2 regions of the Proteiniborus sp. MB09-C3 genome follow, and region 2 is predicted to be linked to the other one. Evidence: riboswitches for the same ligand, from Rfam matches in the RefSeq annotation. Region 2 holds a riboswitch; the other holds the start of a gene.
What was found. A riboswitch is a leader RNA that binds a small molecule or an ion and turns the genes downstream of it on or off. The one in region 2 is predicted to bind glycine.
Positions count from the first base shown of each region.

Region 1: linked by a shared signal. The riboswitch ahead of QO263_RS09340 (GrdX family protein) and the one ahead of gcvT (glycine cleavage system aminomethyltransferase GcvT) in region 2 are both predicted to bind glycine.

Region 1 is NZ_CP127161.1:1,936,508-1,953,085, reverse strand. Features, by position in the region: gene QO263_RS09380 (gluzincin family metallopeptidase) at 1-1,416, opposite strand, end outside; gene grdD (glycine/sarcosine/betaine reductase complex component C subunit alpha) at 1,988-3,172, opposite strand; gene grdC (glycine/sarcosine/betaine reductase complex component C subunit beta) at 3,184-4,722, opposite strand; gene grdB (glycine reductase complex selenoprotein B) at 5,036-6,346, opposite strand; gene grdA (glycine/sarcosine/betaine reductase complex selenoprotein A) at 6,390-6,866, opposite strand; gene QO263_RS09355 (glycine/sarcosine/betaine reductase component B subunit) at 6,908-8,194, opposite strand; gene trxA (thioredoxin TrxA) at 8,311-8,628, opposite strand; gene trxB (thioredoxin-disulfide reductase) at 8,675-9,619, opposite strand; gene QO263_RS09340 (GrdX family protein) at 9,764-10,141, opposite strand; glycine riboswitch at 10,217-10,291, opposite strand; glycine riboswitch at 10,293-10,395, opposite strand; gene QO263_RS09335 (Na/Pi cotransporter family protein) at 10,577-12,181, opposite strand; gene trmL (tRNA (uridine(34)/cytosine(34)/5-carboxymethylaminomethyluridine(34)-2'-O)-methyltransferase TrmL) at 12,240-12,710, opposite strand; gene QO263_RS09325 (chemotaxis protein CheX) at 12,810-13,322, opposite strand; gene QO263_RS09320 (FecCD family ABC transporter permease) at 13,444-14,496, opposite strand; gene QO263_RS09315 (ABC transporter substrate-binding protein) at 14,515-15,474, opposite strand; gene QO263_RS09310 (lipase family alpha/beta hydrolase) at 15,580-16,578, opposite strand, start outside.
Region 2 is NZ_CP127161.1:545,156-559,280, reverse strand. Features, by position in the region: gene QO263_RS02670 (hypothetical protein) at 1-359, opposite strand, end outside; gene gcvPB (aminomethyl-transferring glycine dehydrogenase subunit GcvPB) at 480-1,937, opposite strand; gene gcvPA (aminomethyl-transferring glycine dehydrogenase subunit GcvPA) at 1,939-3,279, opposite strand; gene gcvH (glycine cleavage system protein GcvH) at 3,281-3,664, opposite strand; gene gcvT (glycine cleavage system aminomethyltransferase GcvT) at 3,723-4,829, opposite strand; glycine riboswitch at 5,046-5,141, opposite strand; gene QO263_RS02645 (pyrophosphohydrolase domain-containing protein) at 5,648-6,034, shown strand; gene QO263_RS02640 (ECF transporter S component) at 6,093-6,626, opposite strand; gene QO263_RS02635 (DUF3842 family protein) at 6,689-7,102, opposite strand; gene QO263_RS02630 (DUF1893 domain-containing protein) at 7,104-7,535, opposite strand; gene QO263_RS02625 (sodium/glutamate symporter) at 7,767-8,906, shown strand; gene QO263_RS02620 (polysaccharide deacetylase family protein) at 9,039-9,794, opposite strand; gene cls (cardiolipin synthase) at 9,991-11,436, shown strand; gene QO263_RS02610 (MFS transporter) at 11,521-12,714, opposite strand; gene tadA (tRNA adenosine(34) deaminase TadA) at 12,833-13,282, opposite strand; tRNA gene QO263_RS02600 (tRNA-Arg) at 13,307-13,383, opposite strand; gene serS (serine--tRNA ligase) at 13,692-14,125, opposite strand, start outside.

The DNA of each region.
Region 1 (16,578 bases), 1.4 Mb from region 2:
TACTCTTTTATCTATAGTTGCATGAAAAGCCAGTGCTTCACACAATGCATACAAATTAATTTCGTTTCTCTTAAATGGTGGCTTATCATTTACTAACTTTTCATAAAATTGTTTACATGGTTTTGCACTATCTAGAAAATTATTGTATGCATTATTAAAATCTCCCCATGATTCATACATCAGCCTATATACACCCCTATCGGCTAAATAATGTTCGCAGTATACAGCAAAGCCTTCCTCTAGCCAACCCGCACGTGGCTTATTAGATTTGATTGCAAGATAATGGGCATATTCGTGAACACCTGCATATAGTGGATCTCTATATTCTATAGTGATTTGTTCATTATAATTATGAACTATACCTCCCCCAAGCTTAATATTACTAATCTTCTCCCTAAACTGACAAATTGGTTTCTCCTCAGGAGTTTCTAAATACTTTGAAAATATATCAGTTTCTTTCAAGCTTTTAACATCCTTCTCAAATAATTCGAAAAAATACTTGATATATCCATAGTCCATTGAAAAAATATCAACATCATTAGTTAACGTAAAACCAAGCTCAATATATGATTCTGTAGATGGGCTTTGTATTATGTATGGGTATATCTTTATATTTCTTCCAACATTCTTTTCATATCTCAGCGGAACATTAGTGGCTTTATAACTTACCTGTGCACCTATCCTTTTTAACCAATCGTTTGCTAAAACTTCATACTCTTTTTCAAATGTAATATCTAAATCCTTTGATTTATTAAATAATTCAAAGGCATACTCTACTCCTTTTTGCTTAATTATATCTTTTGTTAAATAATAAGCTATATCATGTGCATATGTATTGTCTTCTTTTGTAAAATATACTTCTTCAAATACAGGTACTTCTAGATCCAAAATATCTAGGTTTTTTTCATCTGAAAGATATTCCGATACCATGGCTATTTCATTCTCTGGTTTATATGTATCTTTAAATACTTTTTCGTATACATATAAGCTTAGCCCGTATCCTAAGCCATAGTTTGGAGTTGAACCTACAATGCCTTGAAAAAATGCATTTATTGAGTTAATATTTTTTGCATTTATATCATTTAAAAATATAGATTTGTCCTTGCCTTGTACAAACAATTTATTAGCCACATATATATTTATCGGTAGGTCTATTGTTGCTTTCATATCTTTAGTTACATAATCAAATATTTTTTCAAAGTCATTGATAAATTCATTTTTTTGTTCATCGCTATAAGCATTATCTTCAAAATAGTAGGTACATCTATCAGTTGATGCATATTCAAAATTTGTCATATATCCATCTTTTTGTACTATGCCCTCGTAATTATTGTTAAAATCATAGCTTACGCTTTGTGTGCTACTACAGCCTGATAAGAAAACTGTTAGTATTAAAATAATACTTATACGCTTCATGAAAATCACCCCACATAAATTTTTATACTACTATTCTTAAGATACTTTATTTGTATTAACTTTCCAGGCTCTTATTCGCATTAATCTTTGGTAACTTTACCACATATAGTTTCTTTATACCGCTTCAAAAGAGAAAACTCCTTTATCCTGCAAAAAGATTTTTTTCAGTGATCTCTTCAACATTCTTTTCTTTTAAACAAGAATTTTTGTTTTTGAAACCATTTGGAGCATATCTAGACATAAAATAAGTGCCTAAAAAATCATTAAAATATAATACGTAAAATTATAAATTGTCTTACCTTATAATTTTATAGCTAACATAGCATGAATAACCAAAATCTGTCAACCGTTGCCGTTGTATGTTAAAAAATCTTAATAATTATTATTTCTTCGAAAAAAGTAGAATGATATTATTGTCTGAAATCTATATTTTTTATAAACAAAAATATCATAAAAAAAAGAGATCTTTCACTACGTTCAGGATGACATAGAAACTGATCATTTTGAGTGTCTCATATTTTATTTAACTGTGAATAGCAAAAAAATCTGGACATCAGTCCAGATTTTTTTGCTAACAAGAGGTAGATTCTCCTGCAATATATCCTGCTTTTGCTAGAACTGCAATAGCTTGGTTTACTTTTGCTTCATTAACCATTACTATTGGTCCAGTACATCCCATTCCGCTTTCAGCGTAAATACCATTTTTCCAGAGTACTGTTACTGCATCTTCTAATTCCATAATGTCTACACCTGAAATTGAACCAGTAACTACTTCTTTAGCAGGTGCTACTACTGCTCCTGCATTCTCAGTATTCTCTTTCTTTGTATCCTTCTTTAATCCTTTTAGTATATCATCAAATCTAGCATTTTTTGCTTTTGCAAATTCTTCTTTTGAAATGCTTATAACTTTACCTTGTGCAAGATTTGCAGCAAATTCTATTGCATTTGCTACAACAGGTACTCCTGATGCTCTTGATAGGATAAGAATTGTTCTTTCATAATCTTCTCCTATTCCAGGACCATATCCAAATCCCATGGCTTCATAGTCCCCACCTGTAGTATATGATGAGAATATCTTCATAAGAAGATTTCCTGTTAATGAATCTGTTACCATTACATCTGGTGTTCCAGTTAATAAGTCATTACCTCTCATTACTGAGCCACCATCAGATCTCATAGATTCAGCAAAACTAAATTCATAACCATTTGCTTTTAGTTCATTTAATGCTCTTTCAACCTGTCTTACACCATCTACATTTAGAAGTCCTACTGTTGGGCTTTTTATTCCCATTGCTTTTGCGGTGATTATTCCGTATAAAGCATTTTTCACCATTCCTTCAACTCTATGTGCAGAAGATGTGCCTGTAGTTGTAGCTATGAACATTTCTTTTCCTTTTCCAGGAGTTATAACTCTACCTACAGTTGATACTCCTAATGGAAAAGTATAATGCATCGTTACTGCACTATTAATCTGGCCACTATCTAAAAGTTCTTCCATTTTTTTATGTTGTTCATCTTCTGTATTAGCCTCATATATTTTAAGCTCTGTATCTGCCTTTGGTCCAATTAGTACAACTTCTACAGAAGGATTTCTTTTTTGAGCTAATTCAGCTCCTCTAACAATATTTTCTACACCATGCTCGCTACCTAGGACTGTAATACCAACTCTTACTTTTTGTCCAAATTGTCCAGTCTCTACAGCATCTGCTATATCATTAAATACCTTGCCTATTATGTTTTTAATATTATCTGACATTTATATCACCTCTAATTTCCTAATAGATGTGACGCGAATTCTCTCATAGCCTCTGCTACTAATCTCTTAACTTCTTCTTCAGATACACCTTTTCCTTCGTCAACTTTCCCGCTATTCTTTTCAACAACTATAGAAACACCATCAAATAGGTTTGTCATACGACCTAGGAATAAGCTTCCTTTTCCAACTATCATAGCTCTATTTATTTCGCCGTTTAACATAGCTTCTATACAAAATCCAACATAAGGAACTCCTGATGGAATATGACCTTGAGTTGGTGCCCAACCAGGCAAACCATGTTTATCTCCAAATGTTGCTACATCTGTTCTCTCAAGTTCGCCTCTCTTAACTCCAAGTGCAGCAATCATCTTATAGTTTGCAGCTGGAACATCTCCCGCTCCTGCTGGTTTGGTTATATCTGGATTTTGCATCTCAACGGAATATCTGTCTATATCAGTAATCTTTAAGTTTCCTTTGTCTAATGGCGTAGTAATAAGTGATGTTATAACAGCCTGTGGAGATGATCCTGTTCCCACAGTATGACGTCCAACTAGATCAGTTCTCAATACAGGGTTAACTCCATCATTTTTGCTTACTAATACAGCAAAACCAGCAACTGCATCTTCAAGTATTGGCAAACCTTTTTTAACATGATCTTTACCATTCATACCTAGCTTAGCTGAAGCTCCACCTGCTACTAATACTACATTTTCATATATACCAGCTTGTACTAAAGCCGATGCTTCTATTAGTGAATGTGTAGGTGCTGCACAGAAACCTCTTGTGTCTGAGCCAGTAGCATTACTACAGCCCACCATTTCAGCTATAGATTTAGCAAAGTTTCCGCCACCTCTTTGATTCATGTCTCCACATGCTTCTTCTGAACATTCAATTACATATTCTATGCTATTTGGATCTATTCCGTTTTTATTTAATAGATTCATTAGTGCAAGAACACCTGAAGCTTTAACAACTAGATTTTCAAATATTGTATGTGCATTTAGATTTATGTCTATTTCATGTGCTCTCTTTACACAGCCTATTAGTTCATTGTTATTGTAAATCGCTTCTGCATGATGCTCATCAACTAGCTTCTTAATATCTTCTACTGATTCGCCTTCTTTAATTTTGCCAATTAACTCTTCTCTAATTAATGGATGCTTTTCTAATTTTCCTTTTACATCAGCTGCAAAATTCTTTTCTAACCTAACAAGATCAAAAGCATCGCATATTTGCATTAGGCCTATAAATTCATCTTGAGGCATGATTTCTCCAAGCTTTCCGAATCTATCAGCACCTTCTACTTTTTTATCATGCCATGGTGCTTCGTATTTTGCTAACTCTTGCGGAGTTATAGAGCCTATATATGTTTGATTTGGTGGGTAGCTTACTACATCCTCAAAGCTACGTAAATGCTTTGGAAGTTCTTTTAAATACTCTGAGTTAGGGTTAATAACTCTTTCTGAAGTTTGTGTTGTACCATTGTGTATCACCATATCTGGTGTGTGAACTAGAATATATCCAGCACCTTTTAATACTGGGAATGACATATACTTCACCTCCAAAATAATTAAAAAATATGTTTCTTAATACTCGCAGCTGGCAGCTACAGACATAATATTAGTCCTAACTGCTTTGCAGTCTCGCAGCTCAAAATTGCTTACTCCTTAACAGTCATGTGGTTCTAATGGACATCCTTATCATAAACCTACAATAAGGTTAGTGCTTGTCGCATTTGACCTATCTTCGATTTATTCAATATATCAAGTTAAGTCATAATAGCTGTTTTATAAAAGGGTGATAAAACAAAATCACCCTTTTATAATGATTGCAGCTGCTAGCTGCGAATGCAGCCAGCAGATATTATTTATCAAACACTGTTTGACCTTCTACCTCAGTTGTTAAAGCCACTAAAGCTTTTTCAACTAATTTTCTTCTCAATGCTTTTTCCTGTTCTTTTTCTAGACTTGGATTACCAAGTGGGTGAGGAATAGCTATAGTTGGAACTATTCTATTAGCACCTACTGTTAAAGATATCGGTACTACTGTACACATATGAACAACAGGAATACCTGCTCTTTCAACTTCTTTAACCATCGTTGCACCGCAACGTGTACAGGTGCCTCAGGTGGAAGTTAGTATAACTGCATCCACTCCATCAGCTTTAAGTTCTTTAGCAAACTCCGCTGCGAATGCTTTTGAACTTGCAACTGCTGTACCATTACCAACTGTAGTATAAAAATATCTGTGTAATTCTCCGATTTTGCCTTCCTTTTCCATATCCCTAAGAACATCTACAGGAAGAACTCTATCAGCATCATTGTTTGCATATGTTGGATCATAGCCACCATGAGCTGTTTCATAAGTTGCTTCTGTTAAATCTTCTACTCCAGAAATATCGTATTTACCATATTTGGAAGCACTTGAAGATTCAATGTGATCTGGGTTTCCTTTTGGAACTATACCACCAGAAGTAACTAATGCAATTTTAGCTTTTGTAATATCCTTAACTGCTGGATTTGGATCTACTCTATCAAAATCAGGCATTGGGAACTCAGTAACGAATTTTTCTCCCTTAAGCTTCTTAATAAGCATTTCAACAGCTCTTTCAGAGCCTCTTTTATCAACAAATACATTCTTTCTGATTCCTCTAGAAATATATCCTTCTTCAGCTGGTGAACCAATTTCTTCGCCTCTAGTTAATTTAAGAGCTAAGCCCGCCATAGTTTTTACTGCTGGCCTCATACCTGCTGCATTATTTTTTGTTTCAACTATATATACACTTTTCTTGAACATATCTGCTCCAGGATTTTCAATGTACATACCAGTTAAAACAGGGATTCCTAGTTCATGCTTAACAGCATCAGTAATCGTTCCACATGCAACACCATATCTACCTGCGTTAAAAGCTGGTCCAGCAATGAATAAATCAGGGTTGTATTTTTTAATCATGCCGATTACTTCTGCTTTTGCTTCTTCTAGGTTTTCATTAAAGTAAGAGTCACCACAAATGATTGTAGCAACAATTTCAGCCTCATCACCAAAGCTTGCAGACAATGCTAAACCTGGTCCAACTACTCCTTCTCTTACTTCTGGTCTATGATCAGCTTTTTCTTCTCCACCGATTCCAGCAAAGAATTGATTTATATAATGAACAACTTTAATTTTACTCATTAGTTTCCCCCCTCTCGTATTTTTGGGTAATTTGGGTTATCACTTAATCATTAAATTTACAATATTCATTTCTTATTGAGCTTACTTCGTTTACTATATCATCAACGTCAAGAACCATTTCCATCATACCAATTTGTTCGTCATATACATCAGCGTCAAATTCATCTTTTATTTCTGGCTCTACAACGTGATATACTCTAAGTCCTAACTGGACTCCTGCTAATGGACCTGCAAAAGTTGGATCTCCTGCTGTAACTGTTTCTGCTGCTAAACCTGCAGCTTCACCTTCAGCAGCACCTAAAAGAACAACTATGTTCTCTGCTCCGTGCTTTTCAGTTAAATCCTTAACTCTTTGTTGATTTTCTAGGTCCATAGCGCCTGCAGCCGTTCAGACAAAACACTCTGTAGATGCGAAAACTACTTCTGCGCCAGTATTTTTAAGACATTCTTCTACCGCTGGTGCTGGTATACCGTCTCTATCGCCTATTACGATAACTTTTTTACCGTCTAATAGTCCCATCATCACACTTCCTTTCATTTTTTTATATATGTTTTCAATTATTAGAATCCTCTTGCTGTTAGCTTATTGAAGCCAAGTTCGTTTGTTGCACCTGTAATCGCTTGAAGCTCTACTACTATTGAACCATCATCCTTTAAGCTTCCATCAAATCCACCAGCAATTATATTTACTGGTTCAAGATATCCAATTACTTTATTTAATGCCGGTAATTCTATTACTTCATTGGCATTTCCACCTGTTACAACTGCATCTGCTAGTGAATCGGCATCTGCTAATGATTGAGATGCACCATCTCTACCTGCATATTCATCAGTTACTATAACAGTTTTTATACCTTTTCTTTCAATTTTCTTACAGTTCATTATTAGGTCAGTATCAGGGTTACCAAAGCCTTCTTGTGATATAACAACACCGTCTACTCCTAAATATTCTGCTAATTTAGCAGACCAGTTTGATGATCTTTCTTTATCTGCTAGATAGACATTTTCATTTGTGATAATTACTCCAACAAAGTTTAATTCTTTGCCATGCTTTTCAAACAAATCATGTACAACAGGATTATTTAAATGATGGTAAGTTGTATTCTTGTCACAAGCAGAAACACAGTTACCACTTATGATAGCACCATCTAATAATTCTGTTGGGTAAATTAATGTTGAAATAGTTTGCTTAGCATCGACACCATAAACATAAGTATCATGCATTAAGCCCTGACTTTGAAGCATTAATACATATGCTACCTTTGGAAGCTCTGGATATTTTTGAATTCCCTGTAGTAAAGGTAATGTTTCAAATACCTTGACCTCGTCTGGGTTTACATCCTTACCAGCTTCTCCAAGATATGCTGCTGCTTTTAAGCCTGCAAATCTAACGGTTCTTTCATGGTCATGCTGCTTTAAGCCATCTTTAGGTTGAATCACTAAAACAACGTTGTTTGTTTTTGAAAATGGCGTATAGTCTGCTCCTGGTCCAGTCATGTCTATGATACCTTCTTGGAACGCAACTACCTTACCTGTTGTAACAACTGCTGCACCCTTTAGTACATGAGTTCTTCCTGTACCTACAGTCTCAACCTTTGAAAGTACTCCAGGGAATATTCCACCAGGACCTTCAGCCTTAACTCTTGGCTCTATTACATCCTTAACTGGTGTAATTCTGACGCTTTCACCTGGTCTTGCCAACTCTACCTCTACACTTTTGATGTTTTCGTCATCGCTTATTGCTGCAATAAGCTCTTCTTTGTTGACAAATAAAATCCCATTTTCTACTTTTGTTTTGTCTCCAAACTGTACATCCTTAATGATAATGTTACCTATTTCTAGGCGCATAGAGTTCACCTCCTCTTAATATTTCACTTATGCCATGTATTTATTGTAACCCTATAGGATAGGTTTTATAACCTATTCTATAGGTCGGTTACCTAAGCAAATTTTAGATAAATATATTAAATATATTTTTGAATCATGGACTCTATATTTGCTGGTGTAGCATCGTCTTTTACTAATTCATCAATTTTTTGTCCATCTTTGTAAATTGCTATAACTGGTAAACCTAATATTTTTTGTGAAATTGCAAGTCTTCTAGCCTTACCCGTGTCTAAGCTAGTAAATTTCATTTTTCCATCATATTTTTCTGCCAGTTCATGAACATGTGGCATTAATGCTTTACATGGTTCACAACCCTCACTCCAAAAATCCACTAATACATGTCCCTCTGCTTTAAGTACCTCTAGTTCAAAAGTATCCTTATCAACTGCTAACATGGATATCCCTCCTATAATTTTTGTTTTTTTATTTAAAAAAATTGTTTTATTCCTCGAAAACGCTTTCAATGTACCTCTCAGCTTGTGTAGCAGCTATTGCACCATCTGCAGTTGCAGTAACTACTTGTCTTAAAGATTTTACTCTACAATCACCTGCTGCAAATACTCCTGGTATATTAGTTTTCATATTATCATCAGTTATTATATAGCCATTTTCCATTTCTACCATTCCATTAAATAGTGATGTTACTGGGTCATATCCTACGAAAACAAATACTCCGAATGTACCGTCATCCTCATCTGCAACTATTTCTGTTATTTCACCAGTTACTCTGTTTTCAAGTACCATTGACTCCAATATACCTTCACCTTTTACTTCCTTAACTACTGAATTCCAAATAAAGTTTATTTTATCATTTTTAAAAGCTTTTTCTTGAATTGATTTTGCTGCCCTTAGCTCATCTCTTCTATGAACTATAGTAACCTTTCTGGCAAATTTAGTTAAATACATTGCTTCTTCAACTGCCGAGTCTCCTCCACCAATTACATATACTTCTAAATCAGTAAAGAAATCAGCATCGCAAGTTGCACAGTATGAAACACCTTTTCCTGTAAGCTCTTTTTCTCCTGGACAGCCCATTGGTCTTGGTTTAGCACCTGTTGCAATTATTATAGACTTTGCATGGTATTCACCCTTAGCACCTTTAATCACTTTTATCTTGTCTTGTAATTTAACTTCTTTTACTTCGTCTAGTACTCTTTCTGCTCCAAATTCATCTGCTTGCTCAACCATTCTTGCAATTAAAGATGGTCCAGAAGCGTTTTCAACTGAGCCTGGATAGTTAGCCACTTCTTCAGTAGTAACTATTTGTCCACCTGCTTTTTCTCTTTCTAATATTAGAGTCTTCATTTTTGCTCTTGCTGCATATAATCCTGCTGCTAAACCTGCAGGACCTGATCCAATTATTATTGTATCGTATAAGTTTGTCATGTGCCTCACTCCTTTATTTTGTAATAATTATACCCATTAAGTTTTATGGTTAACATTTATAAGGTATAGACATGTGACTTCATTGCTTGCAAAAAGCCTATTACCAACTAAAATTTACCCAAATCTGCCAAGTTTTATACAGGGCTAAATCACGTTATTAAGTACATTTTCAATTAGGGATAAGTCTACGGTTTGAAAGTCAAAAAGTGCAACATTATTCCAATCTGGCGTTGGTCTATTGCTAATAAATTTCCTAGTAGTTACTATAGCACTTTCTATAAGAGTTAAAGAATTCATATCTAACTGTTTTTTATCTTTTGAAATAATAACAGTCCTATATGGAGTTTCATTAGGCTTGATACTGCCTGCTAAAGGATGGGATAAAAGCTCGTGTCCTAGATGGATTTTGTCTCTCACGGTTTCCAAAATACCTATGTAATCTTTATCATAAAATTCTATTTCATATAAGGCTGCAAATCTTTCTCCTATCAATGGATTGTTTGTAACTATTATTTTGCCCACTGGTTTCACCCCTTACAATCCTTTAAAATTTTGAACAAAAAAACAGAATAGAAGTAACATTATTATGTGCCCCTCTACTCTGTTCTAAACCTGAGAGATTCTTCTTTTTTCAAAGAATTGCCCCTTCGGTGCCATAGGCTTTCCAGAGAACTGTCCAAATACGGTCCTTTTGCCTGAGAGCTTCTCCATAAATGGCAAACTTATGACTTACTCCTTCGGCGCCAATATATATTGGTCTCTTCCGCATCCTTCATCCAGTTTTATTTCAATTATAGAATTGTTAAATAAAAATCAATGTTTGTATTTAAAATTATTATAATATATAAACAATTTGTGCACAATACCTTTTTTCATGTTTTTGTAAGAAAATTTCTTAAATATCTTTAACATTTGCCATATTTCCGTAGAAAAGCACATATACCTGCGCTTTTCATATTATTTAAGAGCATCTAAAATATACATTGCAATATTTGACGAATGATCTGATATTCTTTCAAGATTACTTATTAAATCAAGAAAGACGATTCCTGAGCTAGGCTCACATGATTGTGTATTTAATCTTTCAATATGACTTTCTCTATAATGCTTTTCCATTATATCAACCTCTGCTTCAAGATTGATTACTTCCTCTGAAATCCTTGGATCGGCAGTTTTAAATGCTAATAGAGATTTACTAAATACATCCTCCACCTTATCAAACATTATATGCAGCTCATCAAGAGCTGTGTCTGTAAACCAAAGCTTGTTATCTATTCTATTTTGACATAATTCCGCTATATTATCTGCATGATCTCCCACACGCTCAATGTCGTTAATCGCATGGAATAGTGTAGTTACAGTTGAATGCTGCTCATCTGTAAGAGGTGCATTGGAAAGCTGGATTAGGTATTTTGTTATATCTCTTTCAATTTCATTTATCCTTTTTTCTTCCTCAAAAACCTTCTGAACTAATTTCTCATCCTTTGAATAGAATGCTTCAATGGCAGTCCTCAGATTATCTCTCACTATTTTTCCCATTCTTAGTACTTCCTTACTTGCTTGACCTACAGCTATAGAAGGAGTTTCAATAATTCTTGTATCTAAATATTTTAAGCCATTAATTACTTCCTCTTCATCCCCTTTAATTAGCTTTTTAGCAGCTAGAACTAATAGTCCTGCAAAAGGGAATTGAATTGCTACATTTAGTAAATTAAATAGTGTATGAGAATTTGCAATTTGTCTTTGTATATCATTTGGTGAAAATTTTATTACTATAGCTTCTACAGGCTTTCTTAATATAACCATAAAAATTATAGTTCCTACTACGTTAAAAAGAAAATGCATAAGTGCTGCTCTTTTAGCTGTTTTATTAGCTCCAATACTTGAAATAAGTGCAGTTGTCGTAGTTCCTATGTTATCACCAAAAAGAATGGGTAATGCTATATCTATAGTTATAAGACCCTGACTAGCAAGAGCAAGCAACAATCCGATAGAAGCACTACTGCTTTGTACTAGAGTGGTCAATCCAAAGCCTACTATAATTCCTAAAACTGGATTTTTAAGACTAGTTATCAAATCTTTAAAAACTTGTGAATTTCCTAATGGTTTCAAATGGCTAGACATGAAGTCCATTCCTATAAAAAGAATACCAAATCCAATAAGTATCTCAGCTATCTCCTTATTTTTTTTCTTAGAAGAAAATAGCCAAATTGCAACACCTATAGCTACTACAACAGGTGCATAATCGCTTAATTTAAAAGCTATAAGCTGTGCTGTTACTGTAGTTCCTACGTTAGCACCCATTATTACACCAACTGCTTGATTTAATGTCATTAAGCCAGCATTTACGAACCCTATAACCATTACAGTTGTAGCACTACTGCTTTGGATAACCATGGTTACAGCTGTACCTACAATTACTCCCATTAATCTATTGCTGGTTAATACCTCTATAAGTTTTTTTAGCTTCTCTCCAGCAGCTTTCTGAAGGCCTGTCCCCATAAGATTCATTCCATATAAGAATAATCCTAGTCCTCCTAATACACCAAAAGCAATTTGCATAATAAACCTCCTGTTTTTTAAAATATTCTTTCATAATGCTAAAGAATTATTTCATAAATTATATCAGGTTGGAAAATTTAAGCTGTCTTAGCACCTCATACACTATTATGGCAACAGAATTTGAAAGATTTAAAGATCTAGCTCTTTCATCTTCAACCATAGGTATTCTCATAGTCCTCTCCTGATACTTGGAGAGAATCTCCTTTGGCAGCCCTGCTGTTTCCTTTCCAAATAATAAAAAAGCTCCTTCTTCAAATTTGAAATCCGTATAGCTCTGACGTCCTTTCGTTGTTGCAAAATAAAATTTACTTACATCGTTTTTCTGAAAGAATTCATCTAGGTTCTCATACACATGTAAATCTAGCAAGCTCCAATAATCAAGTCCAGCTCTTTTTACATGCTTATCATCTATAGCAAATCCTAAAGGCTTTACAAGATGTAGTGAGGCACCAGTTGCTGCACAAGTTCTAGCAATATTACCTGTGTTCTGCGGAATTTCTGGTTCTACTAACACGACATTTAGTGGCATTATTTAACCCCCTACTTCAACGTTCATAATTAAAATGTTATTTATACCAACCTAATTGATTTTACTAATCTTTTTTTATAAAGTCAATTGTTAAAATCACTAATTTTCTGCTTTCCCATCAATATCCAATATAAGCATTATGTTCATATCCATTAATGAGGTTTCATAGTCAATTATTGTGACATTTTTATCAATTGATGTATATTTAATATCACAGCCTTCAACTATACAATAGCTACATATCTCCATAGAAACTCCATTCCCATAGAAGCTAGCACATGAATTTCCTATTATAAGCTTTGATAATTTAAAAACAGCCTCTTTAACATCTTTATCAATTTCTATAGCTAAAATGCCTTTCATGTACCTATGGTAGATAACTTTTGAGAGTTCACCTGAAATGCTAATTACTATTTGCCCTGAAATTATGCCTGAAAAACTTACTATCACAGATACCCCATCATAAAGCTTGGTATCTGATGTTTTATAAATCTTCTCATCTAAATCTATATCAACAAATTGCTTAAAAATTTCTTTTGTATTCTTATTAAATATTTCAGCAATCTCTAGACTTGGAATTTTTATCCCTCCAATAATTTCATATCTACACAAAAAAGACTCCAGGAATTATTCCTTAGAATCTATTATTGTGTATTATGCAACTATTTATTCTCATTCTGAATAGCATTTCTTTCATCTTGTATGTTGATTTTATAGATTTTATAGTATACAGCTATATGCTTTTCTTAGATTTTCTTAAGAGATATATAAAAAATGGGCCCCCAAAGAGAGCTGTTATTATCCCAACGGGTATCTCAGTTGGCGATATAATGGTTCTAGCTAATGTATCTGCAAATATCATAAATATTCCACCTACCAGCATAGATGTAGGTATAAGGATTCTATGGTCAGGTCCTACTATTAACCTCACTATATGCGGGATAATAAGACCTACAAAACCGATTATTCCGCTAACTGACACTGCAATTGATATAATAAAAGAACAAATTATGAGTATAATTATCTTTGTTTTCTCTACGTTAATGCCTAAATTTTGTGCAGACTCTTCTCCTAAGAGCATAATATTTAATTCCCTTGAAAAAAAGTTAATAATAATCATCGACAATATCATGGGAATAGATACAGAAGCCAGATGCTCCCAGCCTTTCCCCGAAAAGCTGCCTAATGTCCAATATATTATTTTACTCATATCTTTTGTATATATTACCATTAGAAATGATAATATAGCTGTCAGGAACTGACCAACAGCAACTCCTGACAGCAGTAAAATAGTGACTGGAACCTTATTTTTTACCTTTGAAATCCAATAGACTAAAAAAGTAGAAGAAATAGCTCCAATAAATGCTCCAATTGAAATAGATGACATTCCAAGGGCTGTCCAAGTTATTCCTGAAATAATCACTAATCCCGCTCCTAATGCAGCTCCAGAAGAAATACCAATGACATATGGATCTGCCATAGGGTTTTTAAACATGCCTTGAAATACGGCTCCGACACCAGCCAAAGCTGCTCCTACAATAACCCCAATTAAAACTCTAGGTATTCTTACATTGAGTATAATAGTCTGGTAAGATTTTGGCATGTCTGAAATATCAATTTGCTTTCCTATTAAAGGTATTTTAGAAAGAACAATTCTAAAGGTGTCTGTGGTTTTGATATTAGCTGAGCCTACGGTTGAAAACACTATAATACTGAGAATCAAAGTAATTACGCAAACCACAATAATGAAGCTCCACCTTTTTTTGTTCACTTTTTTTTCGTTCATATTATCCCTACTCTATTTTTACTCAAAAAGCTCAGGATATATACTTTTTGCTACGATTTCAAATCCTTCAACTATTCTTGGTCCTGGTATTGATATCAATGGGTCTAAAATATATATTCTGTCATTTTTTATCGCACTTAACTCACTATATCCTGGTCTTGCCTTTACTGATTCAATAGTCTTAGTCTCAAGATCCTTAGACATCAAATAAACATCAGGATCTCTTTCTATAAGCTGTTCTAAATCAAATTGAGCATAAGCTCCTTCTGCATCACCGGCAATATTTTCTCCACCAGCTAGTCTTATTAATTCGTCTATAAATGAACCTGGACCTGCCGTTTGTAATGGTTCATTCCAAACTTCAAAAAATACCTTTGCTTTTTTTTCTACACTACTTACCTTATTGACTATATAATCTCTCTTGCTCATCATATCTGTAGTTACGGCCTTCGCTTGTACCATACTGTTTGTAATTCTTCCTATTTCTTCTATAAGACTAATAACCTGATCTACAGATTCAGGCTCATAGCTAAGTACAACTATGCCAGCATCCTTCAATTTTTTATTCACGTCTTCCTTGCCGGAACCATATTGAATCACTAAGTCTGGATTCAGCTCTAATATTTTTTCTATATTTACATTAAAAGCATCCCCTACTTTTTCTTTCTCAGTAGCTTCCTCTGGATAATTACAGTAAGTAGACACCCCTACTATTTCATTTTTAAGCCCTAATGCAAAAAGAATTTCTGTATGACTTGGCGCAAGGGAAACTATTCTTGTAGGTTGTTTTTCTATTGTTACTTTGTTCCCGAATTGATCCTCCACTTCCATTGGATAGATATCATTGCTTTCTCCTGATGTTATAGGATTTTCTTCGTTTTTAGGTTCTTCTCCCTGTGTTACACATCCAGTTATTAATGTTAGAACCAATATTAATACTAATGCAACAGTTGTAATTTTTTTAGTCATGCTGTTCATTGCCTTTCTCCTCTCATGTATAAAAGTAATATATTATTATTTTATAACCTAATGATAGCAAATCAAATGTGTTAATTCAAGACAATATATGCTAATATGTCATATTTACAAACAGTTTGCTCCAAAAAGACTTATAGTTGTGTTCCTACTTTTAAAGCTTTTTCTTATCATTTCAATTTCTCCATTCCTTTCTGCAAAAAATACTAGCATTTCATAGTCTTGTTCCTTCTTTGGATTAAAATTGAGTTTGATTTTTTCCTTTTCCTTTGAGCTGAGTACTATCCAATGTAGATTATCTCCCATTTTTCTAGTAATATAATCTCTTGTAGTTGTGTTTTCTGCTATATTTAAAACTTTTTCTGTATTGGCATAATGAATTTCTGCTTCAGGTACATTTCTCAGTATAATACTATATACATAGCTTTGTTCTGCTTCCTTTCTATAATCTTTTTGAGGAGATGACGGACGCATAAGTATTGAAGCTAATATATCCTTTGATTTCTTTAATATATCTCCATGATTTGAACTCAAATAATAATTCTTGCTATATATTGCTTCTGCACTGCTTATTGTTATAGTTCCATCTCCATAAGGCATGGATATAGAGTACATTGGCTTTCCATCAAACCATTTATCCATGCTTCTATTGTTTTTATTTACACAGATTATATCAGTTGTTTCCAATCCAGTCCCAATTATATGATATGGTATTACCCCTCGGTTAAATATTAAATGACTAGTCTTATTCATTTTATTTAAATGCCTATTTACTGATTCCATTTGAGTAATTGGCACTGGCTTTTTTATCCCGCCATTATCATCATAAAATAGATAATTTCCATATCCATAACTAGGAAGCAGCTCTTCAGCTACTGGAAATAGTCTTCTCAAAATATTTACATCGCTTATTGGTCCATGTAAAAATCTATATATCCAAAAAAAACCTATTTTCAGCAATTGATAAATCACGTTCTTTTCTAATTTATCATAAGGCATCTGTCCACCGCTCCAGAAGTAGTATGCATTTACTGCACCAGAGTTTGGAGTTCCCATCATAATAAGGTTTCTTACATCCTTATTATATAGTGAGCCTTGAATATAAGT
Region 2 (14,125 bases):
TAAACATCACCAAGTAATTTAAAAAATGAGTATGGATGATCTGGATCTTTTAGACAAATCATTGATGAATTTTGTTTTAACATAGTGTCAGTAATTAACTTTGCATAATCAATATCCTTAAGATCTCCAATTAAATAGTATTCAGCTTCATCAGCTAAGTCTTCGAAGCTTTTAACCTGCTTCATTGAAGAATTTCCCTTAGCTACAGCACCTATTGTAGCAAAAAGAGGTAGAATTCCCCATCCTTTGTGACCTGAAACCACAAAAGAGTCTTTATTAGCTACTGCTTCTTCGATATAGCTTGCAAATGCTTCTGTCATAAATTCTTGGTCTACTAATTTTTTCAACATTGGATTCATATAATCACTCCATCAAAAAATTATAACTATTTTTATAGTTTTGTCATATTGTTATTTTTTTATCCAGCAATATAAAAATTCAGGCAAGGAGCATGCCTTACCTGAATTTAAGATTAATATTTATTTACTCCATTTTAAGATAAGGTCTTTTGCTGCCTTAGCTTCATCTATTCTTCTAACTGGTGTATTATGTGGTGCTTCTTTTAACAGATTAGGATCTTTTTCTGCTTCTTCAGCTATCTTAATCATAGTTTCTATGAAGCCATCCAGTGTTTCAACGCTTTCTGTTTCAGTAGGTTCTACCATTATTGCTTGATCAACAATTAATGGGAAGTATACTGTTGGTGGATGGTAGCCATAGTCTAGAAGCCTCTTAGCAATATCTAGTGTAGCTACTTCTAAATTATCTTCCTTTAGCCCACCTAATACAAACTCATGCTTACAGATTTGGTCTAATGGTAGGTAGTAGTGATCCTTAAGCTTATTCATAATATAATTTGCATTAAGAACAGCTGTTTCACTTGCTTCCTTAAGACCTTCTGCACCCATTGACAATATATAGGTATATGCTCTAACCATCACTCCAAAATGTCCATAGAAGCCCTTCATTTTGCCTATTGAATCTGGACAATCATAATTTAGAGTATACATATCACCCTTTTTCTCTATCATTGGACATGGAAGGAACTTAATAAAATCTTCTTTTACTCCAACTGGGCCACTTCCAGGTCCTCCGCCACCATGAGGTGTTGAGAAGGTTTTGTGTAGATTGTAGTGCATTACATCAAAGCCCATATCTCCAGGTCTTGTAATACCCATGATAGCATTCATATTAGCGCCATCATAGTATAATAGACCGCCTGCCTCATGTACTAAATCAGCTATCTCTTTTATATTCTTTTCAAACAATCCAAGAGTACTTGGATTTGTGAGCATAAGACCTGCAATTTCATCACTTAATACAGCTTTAAGTGCCTCTATATCTACTGCACCATGTTTATCTGATTTTATCTCTACAATATCAAACCCTGCAACTTGTGCACTTGAAGGATTTGTACCGTGAGCTGAGTCTGGAACTATTATTTTAGTTCTCTTGCTATCTCCTCTAGAAGCATGATAAGCTCTTATAATCATAAGTCCTGTAAGCTCACCATGTGCCCCAGCTGCTGGCTGTAAAGTTGTTCTAGCCATACCTGATATTTCTGAAAGATATGTTTCAAGGTTATACATAAGCTCTAGTGCGCCTTGTACAGTTTCTTCAGGTTGATATGGATGTAGGTCAGCAAATCCATCAAGAGCTGCCATATCTTCATTTATTTTAGGGTTATATTTCATAGTACATGAACCTAATGGATAAAATCCTGTATCTACCCCATAGTTTTTATTTGAAAGATTAACAAAGTGTCTCACCACGTCAACTTCACTTACTTCTGGTAAATCAACCTCTCTCTCATTTAAAAATTGGCTTGGTATGATTGAATCTAGTGAAAGCTCATTTACATCATTTTGGGGAAGGCTATAGGCTGTTCTTCCTTCCTTGGAGATTTCAAATATCAAGCTATCGTAATTTCTTAGCATATTACATCACCTCCAAAGCGCCAATTAGCTTATCAATTTCTTCTTTTGTTCTCTTTTCTGTTACACAGAAAAGAAGCCCATTATTTAACTCGTTGTATTCTTTTCTAAGCTCATATCCACCAAGAATACCTTTATTTAGAAGCTCTTTATTAACTTTGCTAGCATCTATATCGCTTGAAACTACAAATTCTTTAAAGAATGGCTTATCGAATAATGGCTTAAATTTACCGGACTTAACCATTTCATTATAAGCATAATGTGCTTTTTGTGTGCTTTGTAGTGCAACTTCTCTAAGCCCTTTCTTACCCATTGTTACCATGTATATAGCTGCCATAACCATGTTCAAGCCTTGGTTAGAGCATATATTGGAAGTAGCCTTATATCTTCTTATATGCTGCTCTCTTGCTTGAAGAGTAAGTACAAAGGATCTCCTTCCATCCACATCTACAGACTGGCCAACTATTCTTCCAGGAAGCTTTCTGACAAGCTTTGAAGTAGCAGCTAAAAATCCTAGATGTGGTCCACCATAGTTTAGCCTATTTCCAAGAGATTGTCCTTCACCTACTACTATATCTGCCCCTAATTCTCCAGGAGTTTTTAATATTCCTAGTGAAATAGGGTCAACATACATAATTAGGTTTCCTTTATTTTCATGGATAACCTTTTCAACTTCAGTTACATCCTCTAGTATTCCAAAGAAATTTGGACTTTGAACTATAACTCCAGCAGTATTTTTATCTACTAGAGATTTTAATTTTTCTACATCTGTAACGCCGTCGGCCATATCCACTTCTATTATTTCAATATCTCTTACTTTCAGATAAGTTCTAAGAACTTTTCTAGTTTCAGGATTAACTGTCTTTGATACAATAATAGATTTACGTCTAGTATTTTCGCAGGCCATTATAGCCGCCTCTGCCGTTGCAGTAGGTCCATCATACATAGATGCATTAGTTACATCCATACCTGTGATACTAGTTATCATAGTTTGATATTCGAATATTACCTGTAGCGTTCCTTGGCTTATTTCTGGCTGATAAGGAGTATAAGCAGTATAGAATTCAGACCTCATAGCAAGATGCTTTACTATTGAAGGTATGTAGTGATCGTATGCTCCTGCTCCTAGAAAGCACACTAATTCTTCTACACTTTTATTTTTATCTGTAAGGTTTTCCATATGCCTTACAATCTCCATCTCAGACATTGATTCACAAATATTAAGCTTTCTATTTAATTTTAAGTTATCTGGTATGTCTGAAAACAAATCGCTGACAGAGCTTACACCAATGCTTTCAAGCATTCGCTTCTTATCAGCCTCCGTATTTGGTATATATCTATGCATACTATTCCTCCTTACTACAGAAGTCTTCGTATTCCTCAGCATTCATTAATTCTTCAAGTTCTGATTCATCTGAAAGCTCAATTTTAGCAATCCAGTTCGCATATGGATCTTCGTTAAGTAGGCCTGGTTCTCCCTCTAGCTCTTCATTTGCTTCAACTACTTTACCTGATACAGGAAGATAAGAATCTGAAGCTGCTTTAACTGATTCAACTACTGAGAAAACATCTCCTGAATTCAGTTCATCGTCAACTTGTGGTAATTCAACATAAACAATCTCTCCTAGTTTATGTTGTGCAAAATCTGTAATTCCAATATAAGCTTCCTTTCCTTCTACCTTAATCCACTCATGATCATTTGAATATAAAAGACCTTCAACTATTTTCATAAAAAAATTCCTCCTTAATTTTAGTATTATTTGTTAATTTGTACTACTGAAGTTTATCTTATTTCTTGTAATGTTTTTGATAAAATCTCTTATCTACTACTTTTGCTTTTAAGCTCCTATTTCTTACTTGTATATCAATTGGAGTATCAAGCTTAGTATAGTCCATATCAAGCATTGCAAATCCTATGTTTTTCTTTAAAGTAGGTGAAAAATATCCTGTTGTCACGAAGCCTATTTTCTTTCCATCTGCATAAACTTCGTATCCGTGTCTAGGAACACCTCTATCGATCATTTCAAATCCTACTATTTTTCTTTTTAATCCTTCTGCTTTTTGCTTTGCTAAGGCATCTTTTCCTATAAAGTTTTCTTTGCTTAGTTTTACGAACATTCCATATCCTGCTTCTAATGGAGTAATATCCTTACCAAGTTCATTTCCATAAAGAGGGAGAGTTGCTTCAAATCTTAGTGTATCTCTTGAGCCAAGTCCTGCTGGTTTAAGTCCTTCTTCTTTTCCAGCCTCCATCAGCTTATCCCATAGAGCTTCTGCATGCTCATTATCAAAATAGATTTCAAATCCATCTTCTCCTGTATATCCTGTTCTTGATATTAAACAATTTGCTCCTGATACATTTACATCTCTTTTTAGATGGAAAAAGCCTATTTCAGAAAGATCTGTATCAGTTAGCTTTTGAAGAATCTTCTGAGCATTAGGTCCTTGAATAGCAACTTCAGATATATCATCTGAAAGATTCTTAATATTAACATCATAGCCTTTTGCATTTTCATTAATCCAGTCCACGTCTTTTTGAACATTAGCTGCATTAATTACAAGGAAATAATGGTCTTCTGAGAATTTGTAAACTAAAAGGTCGTCTACAACTCCTCCTTCTGGATAGCACATAAAGCTATATGCTATTTGATTGTCATTAAGTACTGAAATGTCGTTTGTAACTAAGTATTGAACAAAATCCAATGCTTGTGGTCCTGTAACGTCTACTTCTCCCATGTGTGAAACATCAAATAATCCTGCTTGTGTTCTTACTGCCTCATGTTCTTGCGTTAAACCCTCATACTGTACTGGTAATGCCCATCCTGAATAATCAACTATCTTGCCACCATACTTTAGATGTGCATTGTAAAGCGATGTTTTTCTTGGTTCTGCCAAAATAACTCCTCCCTTCAAATTTTAAAGTTACTTTATTGTGCTTATGGCTAATGTTAATTATGTGATTAAATAAAACATTATATTCACTTTTAAAAGGACATAGTATAGGTATAATATACCCAAATAATAAATAAATCTTACAACATATAATTATACAAATAAAATGTATCAAAAAAGGAATATAACAGCATAGAAGCATTATAAAGCCATGTGCCATTATATTCCTCTGTTTCCTAACCTGAGAGCTTCTGTATCTTATATAATACATTTCTCCTTCGGCGCCGAATAATCGGACTCTTCAGAGTTCCATCTGATGACGATACTTTTGCCTGAAAGTTTCTATAAAAAACCGGCTCATCTTATATTGCTTCTTCGGCTATCTTATTATATAAAGATATCTCACGCCACCTTCATCTAGATACCTAATTCTATTGTGTTTTCCTATTCGTCTTAAATCATAATATAATTTCTAAAAAATATCAATAATTGTTATATTTTTAACTTCTTAATCGTTAAAAAATTAACTATAGCTGCTGAAATTACCTTATATATTATATTTAAGTAGGTTGACGTAATATCTTATGTTATCTTTATTTTAAGTCATATTTATTTGTTACTTTTATACTGCTTATATTAGATAATATTATAATTTCTAGAAAATATCAATAATTATTGCTAAAACTTATTAGGTTTTGTTAAAAAAATCACCATATTTCTTTTTATCGGATTAATAAAAATGTGATAGAATAAAAAATGTAGTGTCATAAATAAAATACAAGCTATTTAAAACTATAGAAGACTTTTGGAGGTAAACGTATATGAGTAATAAATGGTGGGACATGGTTAAAGATTTTCAAATGAAGTTTGGGCATCCTTATAGAGATACTCCTAAGCTTCTCGATGCTGATAGGGTATCTAAAAGATATAACTGGATGCTTGAAGAAATAGATGAGTTTAAAGAAGCAAATGATATTTATGAGCAGGCAGATGCAATGATAGATTTAATGTATTTTGCTTTAGGGACCCTTGTTGAAATGGGGGTCAAGCCTGATAAAATATTTGAAATAGTACATACTGCTAATATGGACAAGCTGTGGAGCGATGGAAAGCCTCACTACAAGGAAGATGGAAAGACCGTTAAACCTGAAGGTTGGGAAGATCCCTATCCAAGAATAAAAAAAGAAATAGACAGTCAAGCTAAATAACATGTAAAATCCTTAATTAGCAGGAGGTAAATAAAATAATTATTTACCTCCTGCTCAACTATGCATTTACATTAGCACCTCTATTGATTTTATTTAATGCGTACATCAATGATGGAATAAATATTAACTGTATAACTATGCCAGGAAGTCCTGTTATTATTCCTCCCTTAACAAATGTAAGGGCCTTCAACTGTACTCCAAAATTTGATGCCAACACAAATACTACTATACCTGCTACTATTCTACCAGCTATCATGGCTATAATAAGCGAGGGTATAGAAGAAAGCTTTAATTTTCTAGTAGCTATGGAAGCAGCTAATCCATAAGTTCCTAGTTCAAAAATCATTATTACTCCCATAGGAAATAAAACTGGCATTCCTGTAAGCGTACCACTAACTAGTGGAGTAATAATACCTAACAATAGGGCTAGATATGGCGGTAATACAAATCCTCCTATTAAAACTGGTATATGCATAGGTAAAAATACTGGTCCTGTTCCTCCAAATAGGTGGAATATCATTGGAAAAACCAGTCCTAAAGCTAATAGTAATCCTGTTAATACTAAATCCTTTGTTGAAAATTTTTTATTCATTTTCTTACCTCCCAAAAAAATTAACCATGAAAGTTTCCTTCTTGGAAAAAACCTTCATGGTCTTATTTTTCTAATATTGTCTTCACTTTTTTAAGCAATTCATCAAAGAGTTGTTTTAATTGATAGCCTTCAAGCCCTATTATTTCAAAATTACATTTACTTACTGGCAATAAAAGCTTTTTAGCTCTGCTGCTTGCAACTGCTTCTGCCATTTTGGGACTTATTTCTCCCATCATTGCATTTGCTGCAATTATTGCCATAGGCCCAATAATAATATCCACCTTGTCGCTCATCCATATTATTGCATTTTCACCTGTAGCTCCATCATTACCTCCGGCTTTTAGCATATTTGCTGTGGCTTGGGAATTCGTCCCCAGTACAATGATTTCAATATCATCTCTTTTTAAAGACTTCAGTCTTTCTACTATTTGACAGCCTATGCCTCCACCTTTTCCATCTATTACGGCGATTTTCATACTATGCCCTCTTTTTCATATTATCTAGAAATTCAGATATTTTTTGAACTAACTCTGTTGGACTATCTACCTTTTGAGATAGTTTCTCTACTGGACACATATCTGTTTTATCTCTATTTTTAATATATGGTGAGCTTTCATCATAAAAAAACTTGATACTACTATCTTCAAATATTTTAATGGCCTCGCTAGAAATAAGCCTTGTATAAAGCTCCTTTATATCTGCATATTTGCATAGAATTGCGGCTGCCTTTCCTATGACTTTATCTGCTACGCTTGCTCCCTTCAACTCCTCTTTAAGCTCACGTACTGCAGTATATATAGGCTTTATTCCCTTATCAATACTTGTAAATAGAATTTTTCCCTCTTTTACTATGGCTAAAGTAAGCTCTTTTTCTTCGAGGATTTCTTTAGCCAATTCCAAATCTTTCATCTGCTCAGCTCCTGATTCTTGAATATGAATATATAATACCAAATTTTATTGTATTTTTCAATTTTATTATTAGTGCTTAAAAACTTCTTAGCTAATTGCTCTAACAGCAAGCATAATTTTTATAATTGTCTTAAACTTCACAAATTTCCCTTGATTTTATGTTATATTTTGTAGTATTATGTAAGTGTTTGTGTAAGTTTCGTGAAAAAAAATAACAAATGGAGGGTAAAAATGTCGATTGTCCTAAATACAGTACAAACCATAGCACTACTAATTTCCTTTATTCTCTTGGGCTACTTTATAAAGAGTAAAGTCCCTATTCTAAACAGGCTATATATTCCAGCACCTTTTATAGGTGGACTTTTATTGTCAATACTTATGTATGTCCTTTCTCCAAAGATAAAAATATCTATCAACTTTTCACTATTCACCGTATTTTTTGCTGGTTTTTTTGCTTCAATAGGGTTGCGTGTAGATAAAAACATTTTCAAGAACGGGATATTTAAGCAAATGGTTTTTCTGGTCATAGTAGTATCAGTTGCTATTATGCAAAATGTATTCATTATCATACTTGGAAAAATCTTTAGTCTTCCAAAGAAAGATATGATTATGTTTAGCTCTCTCAATTTAGTAGGAGACCATTCGTTCGCACAAAACGCTGTTGCACTGGTGGGTGATAATGGAACCGCCTTCTTATCTACTCTTTCTGGTGTTTCAGTATTTTGTGTTATTCTAGCAATTATATCATCTACTATAGTGTTTAAGCTCTTAGAGCCTAAGGCAGATTTTTCAGAGATAGCTAAAACTCCTAATCCAACCTTTACTACCTCAGAGCTTCTAAAATATCTTTTAATATTGTTTGCTGCAACAGGTATTGCTTATATTCCTACTCAATTAGGATTCGGAAAAATATTATCTCCTTTGGGAGGAGGGCTCTTTGCCGGTATTATAATCAGATTCATTTTGGACAAGCTCAATATTTTTAATATACAGTTTTCACATATGAATTTTATTGGCAACATATTTTTATCATTGCTATTAGTTACGGGTTTCGCTTCTTTAGATATATCGACATTAAGTATGCTAACACCCAAAGCCATTTTAATAGTTTTAATGCAGATATCTTGGCTAATTGCTTTTTCATATTTCATAGTTTTTAAAATCTATGGAAAAAATACACTTGCTGCTTACATAGCTACGGGATTAACTGCTATTGGAATTGGATTTCCTCCGAACTCCTTGTCAAGTATTCAGTGTTGTAGTGAAGAAAAAGGAGTTATACCTGATTTGATTTTTATTGTCCCACCTATTGGATCCTGGCTCATAGGTTTAATAAATCCTCATATAGTAAATTGGTTTTTTAGTTTTTAATATAATTTTTAATAAGCTGATGCTCTGGTATAGCAGATCATCAGCTTATTTTATAACTCATAATAAAATACGTTTCAACAAAACCCTTCACGATTTCAAAACTTCAATTAAGGCCTTTCGTTATTGTATTAGCTAATCTCCCTGAGTATCTAGTTCTAAAAGCTCTGAAACAGTTACAAAGCTAAATCCCCTTTTCTTCAACTCAGGTAATATTATCTCTAGTGCTTCAATTGCTTCACATTCACCTTCTGCATAATCATGTAATAGTATAATATCTCCATTCTGTGCATTTGATAAAATCTTCATTACAATATTATCTACTCCTGGATGATTCCAGTCTAAGGAATCCTGTGTTTCTGTCCATAGAATTATCCTATATTCGCTTTCCTTCAATACATTTAGTAATTTTTCACTATAGAAACCAAAAGGCGGTCTAAATAATCTAGGACTTTCTCCTGTTATCTTAAAAATAATATCTTGAGTTTTTTCTATCTCGCTCTTTATAACTTCCTCAGAGGATTTTTTTATATCTACATGACTATAAGAATGGTTCCCTATTTCATGTCCTTCTTCTTTTACCTGCAACAATGTTTTTGAATACCACTCTGCATGTTTTCCTAAAACAAAAAAGGTAGCCTTTGCATTATTCTCTCTTAAAACATCTAAAACTTTAGGCGTAAATCTGGGATGTGGTCCATCATCAAAAGTTATTGCTATGACTTTTTCATATGTAATTCCTTTCCTGATCACCTCTTTTTCTTCGACACGATGACTTACCACATCAATTATGTTTTTGAAAGAGCTTATAGATTTGTCTTTCCAAAAAATTATTGTGCTTAAAATCATTATAATAACTATAAGTACTTTGACAATAGTGTTGTTATTCATAAACATCACCTTTTATTTTATATATTTATATTTTTACTTTCTAAATGAATTGCATTATAATTATATGCAGTCTTTTGTTACACTAATGCTTTAAATAAACTCAAACTAAATAGTAAATATTGAATATATCTTTTACATACAATAAAATGATATTAGATAGCTTTTTAGCAAACCTAATGAATGGGGGTATTTGTATATGAATTGGTTTGTACCTACACTCTCTATACTTCTTGTGCTGAATGTTTTCTTAGCCTTCATATTAATTTTTCTTGAGAGAAAAGATCCTTCCGCTACATGGGCTTGGCTTATGGTTTTGCTCTTAGTCCCATACTTAGGCTTTATACTTTATCTAACTTTAGGTCAAAATCTTAGTAGGCAAAAAATATTTGACACAAAAACAGAAGAGGATCAGATGATAGGAAAAGTCCTATTAGAACAAATGTCATATATACAAAATAATGAAATAGTTTTCAATGATGAAGAAATGATAAATTATCAAGATATGATAAGAATGCAGCTTATTAGCGATGACTCAATATTCACTCAGGATAATGAAGTCGAAATATTTACAGATGGTAATGAAAAATTTGCTGCACTTCTTGATTCCATAGAAAAAGCAAATGACCATATCCATATGCTCTATTACATAATTAAAAATGATAGCCTTGGTAAAAAAATTGTGGCTGCTCTTACAAAAAAAGCTGCTGAGGGAGTTGAAGTAAGACTTCTTTATGACGCACTTGGGGGAAGAACTCTTCCTAAAAGATTTTTTAATGAATTAATTAAAGCCGGTGGAAAAGTAGCATCATTTTTTCCTTCTAAAATACCTCTCATTAATTTAAGGATTAATTATAGAAATCATAGAAAGCTTGCAATCATAGACGGCAAATGTGGCTTTATAGGAGGCTTCAATATTGGAAATGAATATTTAGGACTGAGCAAAAAATTTGGATATTGGAGAGACACACACCTTAAAATAGAAGGCAGTGCCGTACTTATGATGCAAACAAGATTTTTTCTTGACTGGAGACATGCATCAAAGGAAAAAACTGCATATGATGAAAAATACTATCCATTAATACAGTCTAAGGGAAAAACAGGAATACAAATTGTCTCCAGTGGTCCAGACTCAGAACAGGAGCAAATAAAAATTGGCTATATTAAAATGATAGCTTCGGCAAGAGAAAGTATATATATTCAAACACCATATTTTGTTCCAGATCAAAGTATACTGGAAGCTCTTAAAATTGCTTCCCTTTCCGGAGTCGATGTAAAGATAATGATACCAAATAAGCCAGACCACATGTTTGTTTACTGGGCATCCTACTCATATATAGGAGAATTGCTAGATTCTGGAATAAAGGCTTATACTTACGAAAATGGATTTATACATGCAAAAACAATAGTAGTAGATGGAAAAATAGCCTCCGTTGGAACTGCAAATATCGATGTAAGAAGCTTTAAATTGAATTTTGAGGTAAATGCCTTCATTTATGATACTAAAACATCTACAAGGCTTAAAGAAATATTTGAGAACGATTTAAAGGTTTGCAACGAAATAACTATAGAAGAATACAAAAAACGCTCTAAAGTAATTATTTTTAAGGAATCTATTTCAAGACTACTTTCTCCTGTACTTTAATTTCCTCTATTGTACTTCCTAAAACTATATATCAAAAGTAGTTACAAGGGTATTTTAGAATTTTTTCTAAAACACCCTTTTCATTTAGCTCAATGTGGAACTCTTTAAAGTACTTTTCTGTGTTTTTGAATTTGTATATATCAAATAGACAAAAACCATATTTAACAAAAGGCATACTGGAATAGTATAATATGCCTTAGGAACTCCTATACAGTCATTTAACCATCCAATAATAAAGTTTACAGCCATACTTATAGCTGATGAAGCAGTGGTTAGTATCCCGATGATATAGGTGGTGTTTTTCTTGAACACTTCATTTGTTGATAGTATAAGTGTAGGAAAAATAATTGAAAAGAAAAGCCCTGAAAATCCAATTAATATTAACCCTTTTTGTCCGACTGCAAGTCCTATGATATAAAATAAAAATGCTAGCACCGAGGATATGAGTACAGTCTTAACAGTACCTAGTTTTTCAACTATAAATCCGCCTAAAAGCCTTCCTAAAGCATATGTTCCGAAAAATAATGTAGTATAATAAGTCCCCTGATTTTCATTATATTTATAGGTTTCCCTCATATAATTAACAAACCAATTCCCAGTGCCTATTTCAGCAGCCACATAAAGACCTAAGGATATCATATAAAAATAAATAAGCTTATGCTTGAATATAGACCTGTAGTCAATCTTTTTGTCTTCCTTAGACTTGTTTACAGAGGGCATCTTTACAAAAATAAATGCAATAAAAACTATAAAATATAGTATTGATATGCATAAATACATAGTTCGCCATTCTATTCCCTTAAATAAAAGTAAACCTGCAGATTTCTGTGTTATAGTAGCACCTATTCCATAGCAAAAATGTACTAGGTTCATAATTACAGCCTGAAAGCTTACAGCTATTATAGGTATCGCTGTATTTATTGCTAAGCCTATGAAGGCCCATCCAGCATTCAATAGAAACATTCCTACTAGTAAAACTGCAAAGTTAGGACTGAGGTACAATGTAACTAGGGAAAGAATCGTTAAAGCTATGCCCATACTTATAACCTTCTTGTGTCCCATAGTTTCACATATCATTCCTCCTAAATAAGCAAAGATTATATATCCTATTGAGCCTACAACTATCATGACTCCCATATGGGTATCCTTCACTAAGAAATCCGCTTTAAAAGAGGGTATAAATACTCCTCTTAGATTGTCGGCTATTGCAGATAAAATCATAATAGCAAACATAAATGCAATAATTAGATAATTGGTTTTTTCTTTTATCTTGCTCATTTTGCCTCACCATTAGTCAATATCTCTTTTAAAGCCTCAATAACAATCTCCTCCTAATGATTTTCATTATCTACTATTTTATCAAAAATCACTAACTTTTGTAATAATAAACCTTAATCTATTTTTCTCTTAATTTTCTAAAAAAGTCTTTCATTATTTCAGAGCTTTCTTTTTCCATTACTCCCCAAGTAATATCAGCTCTATGATTAAAGCTTTGGTTTTGTATTATATTGATTATAGAGCCACAGGCGCCCATTTTAGGGTCTTTAGCCCCTATAACTACTCTTTCTATTCTTGAGTTGACAATGGCTCCTGCACACATGGCACAGGGCTCTAAAGTTACGTACATAGTGCAATCAATTAGCCTCCATCCACCTAAAAATTCACTGGCTTTTTTAATTGCTATTATTTCAGCATGAGCAGTAGGATCCCTTAAAATTTCTCTCATATTATATCCTGTGGCTATGATTTTATGGTTATTTACAATAATAGCACCGACAGGTACCTCGCCGATGCTATAAGCTTTATATGCTTCATCTATTGCAATTTTCATGAAATATTCATCCATATTTTCACCTTCAAAAAATAATAGTGGCGCACCCGAGAGGAGTCGAACCTCCGACCTACGCCTTAGGAGGGCGTCGCTCTATCCTACTGAGCTACGGGAGCACCTTAATATCATACCCATATATTATATGATATTATTGCATCTATGTCAATTATATAATATTACTTAATTACCAGGTTAAGTAAAAGGCTCTAGCTTTGCATAATAGCTCATCTAGGCCTTTTAAAATCATCTATTTTAGTCAACTTAAATAAAAAGCCATATGACAATTAGAATAATAATAGAAGCATTCTAGTCATTACTAAATATACATCACTTGGTTTTTACCCTTTAAACTTTCATTCTTCTGGCTTCTAACATCTGCCCCTATAAGATTCTCAATTCCAATTTCTAACCTTTAGTTGGTTTTTTATTTCTTAACGATCTTCTCAACGCCGCCCATATATGGTCTTAAAGCTTCTGGAATAACTACACTACCATCTTCCTGTTGGAAGTTTTCAAGAATTGCTGCCAAAGTTCTTCCTACAGCAAGACCTGATCCATTTAGTGTATGGACATATTCTACCTTTCCTGTTTCCTTATCTCTATATTTTAGATTTGCCCTTCTTGCTTGGAAATCTTCGAAGTTACTACAAGAGGAAATTTCCACATATCTGTTATAGCTAGGCATCCATACCTCTATATCGTAAGTTTTAGCAGATGAAAATCCTATATCTCCTGTACATAGCTCTACTACCCTATATGGGATATTTAATAGCTGCAAGACTTTTTCTGCATTGTTAGTCAATCTTTCTAATTCATCGTATGATGTCTTTGGTTTAACTAACTTCACAAGCTCTACCT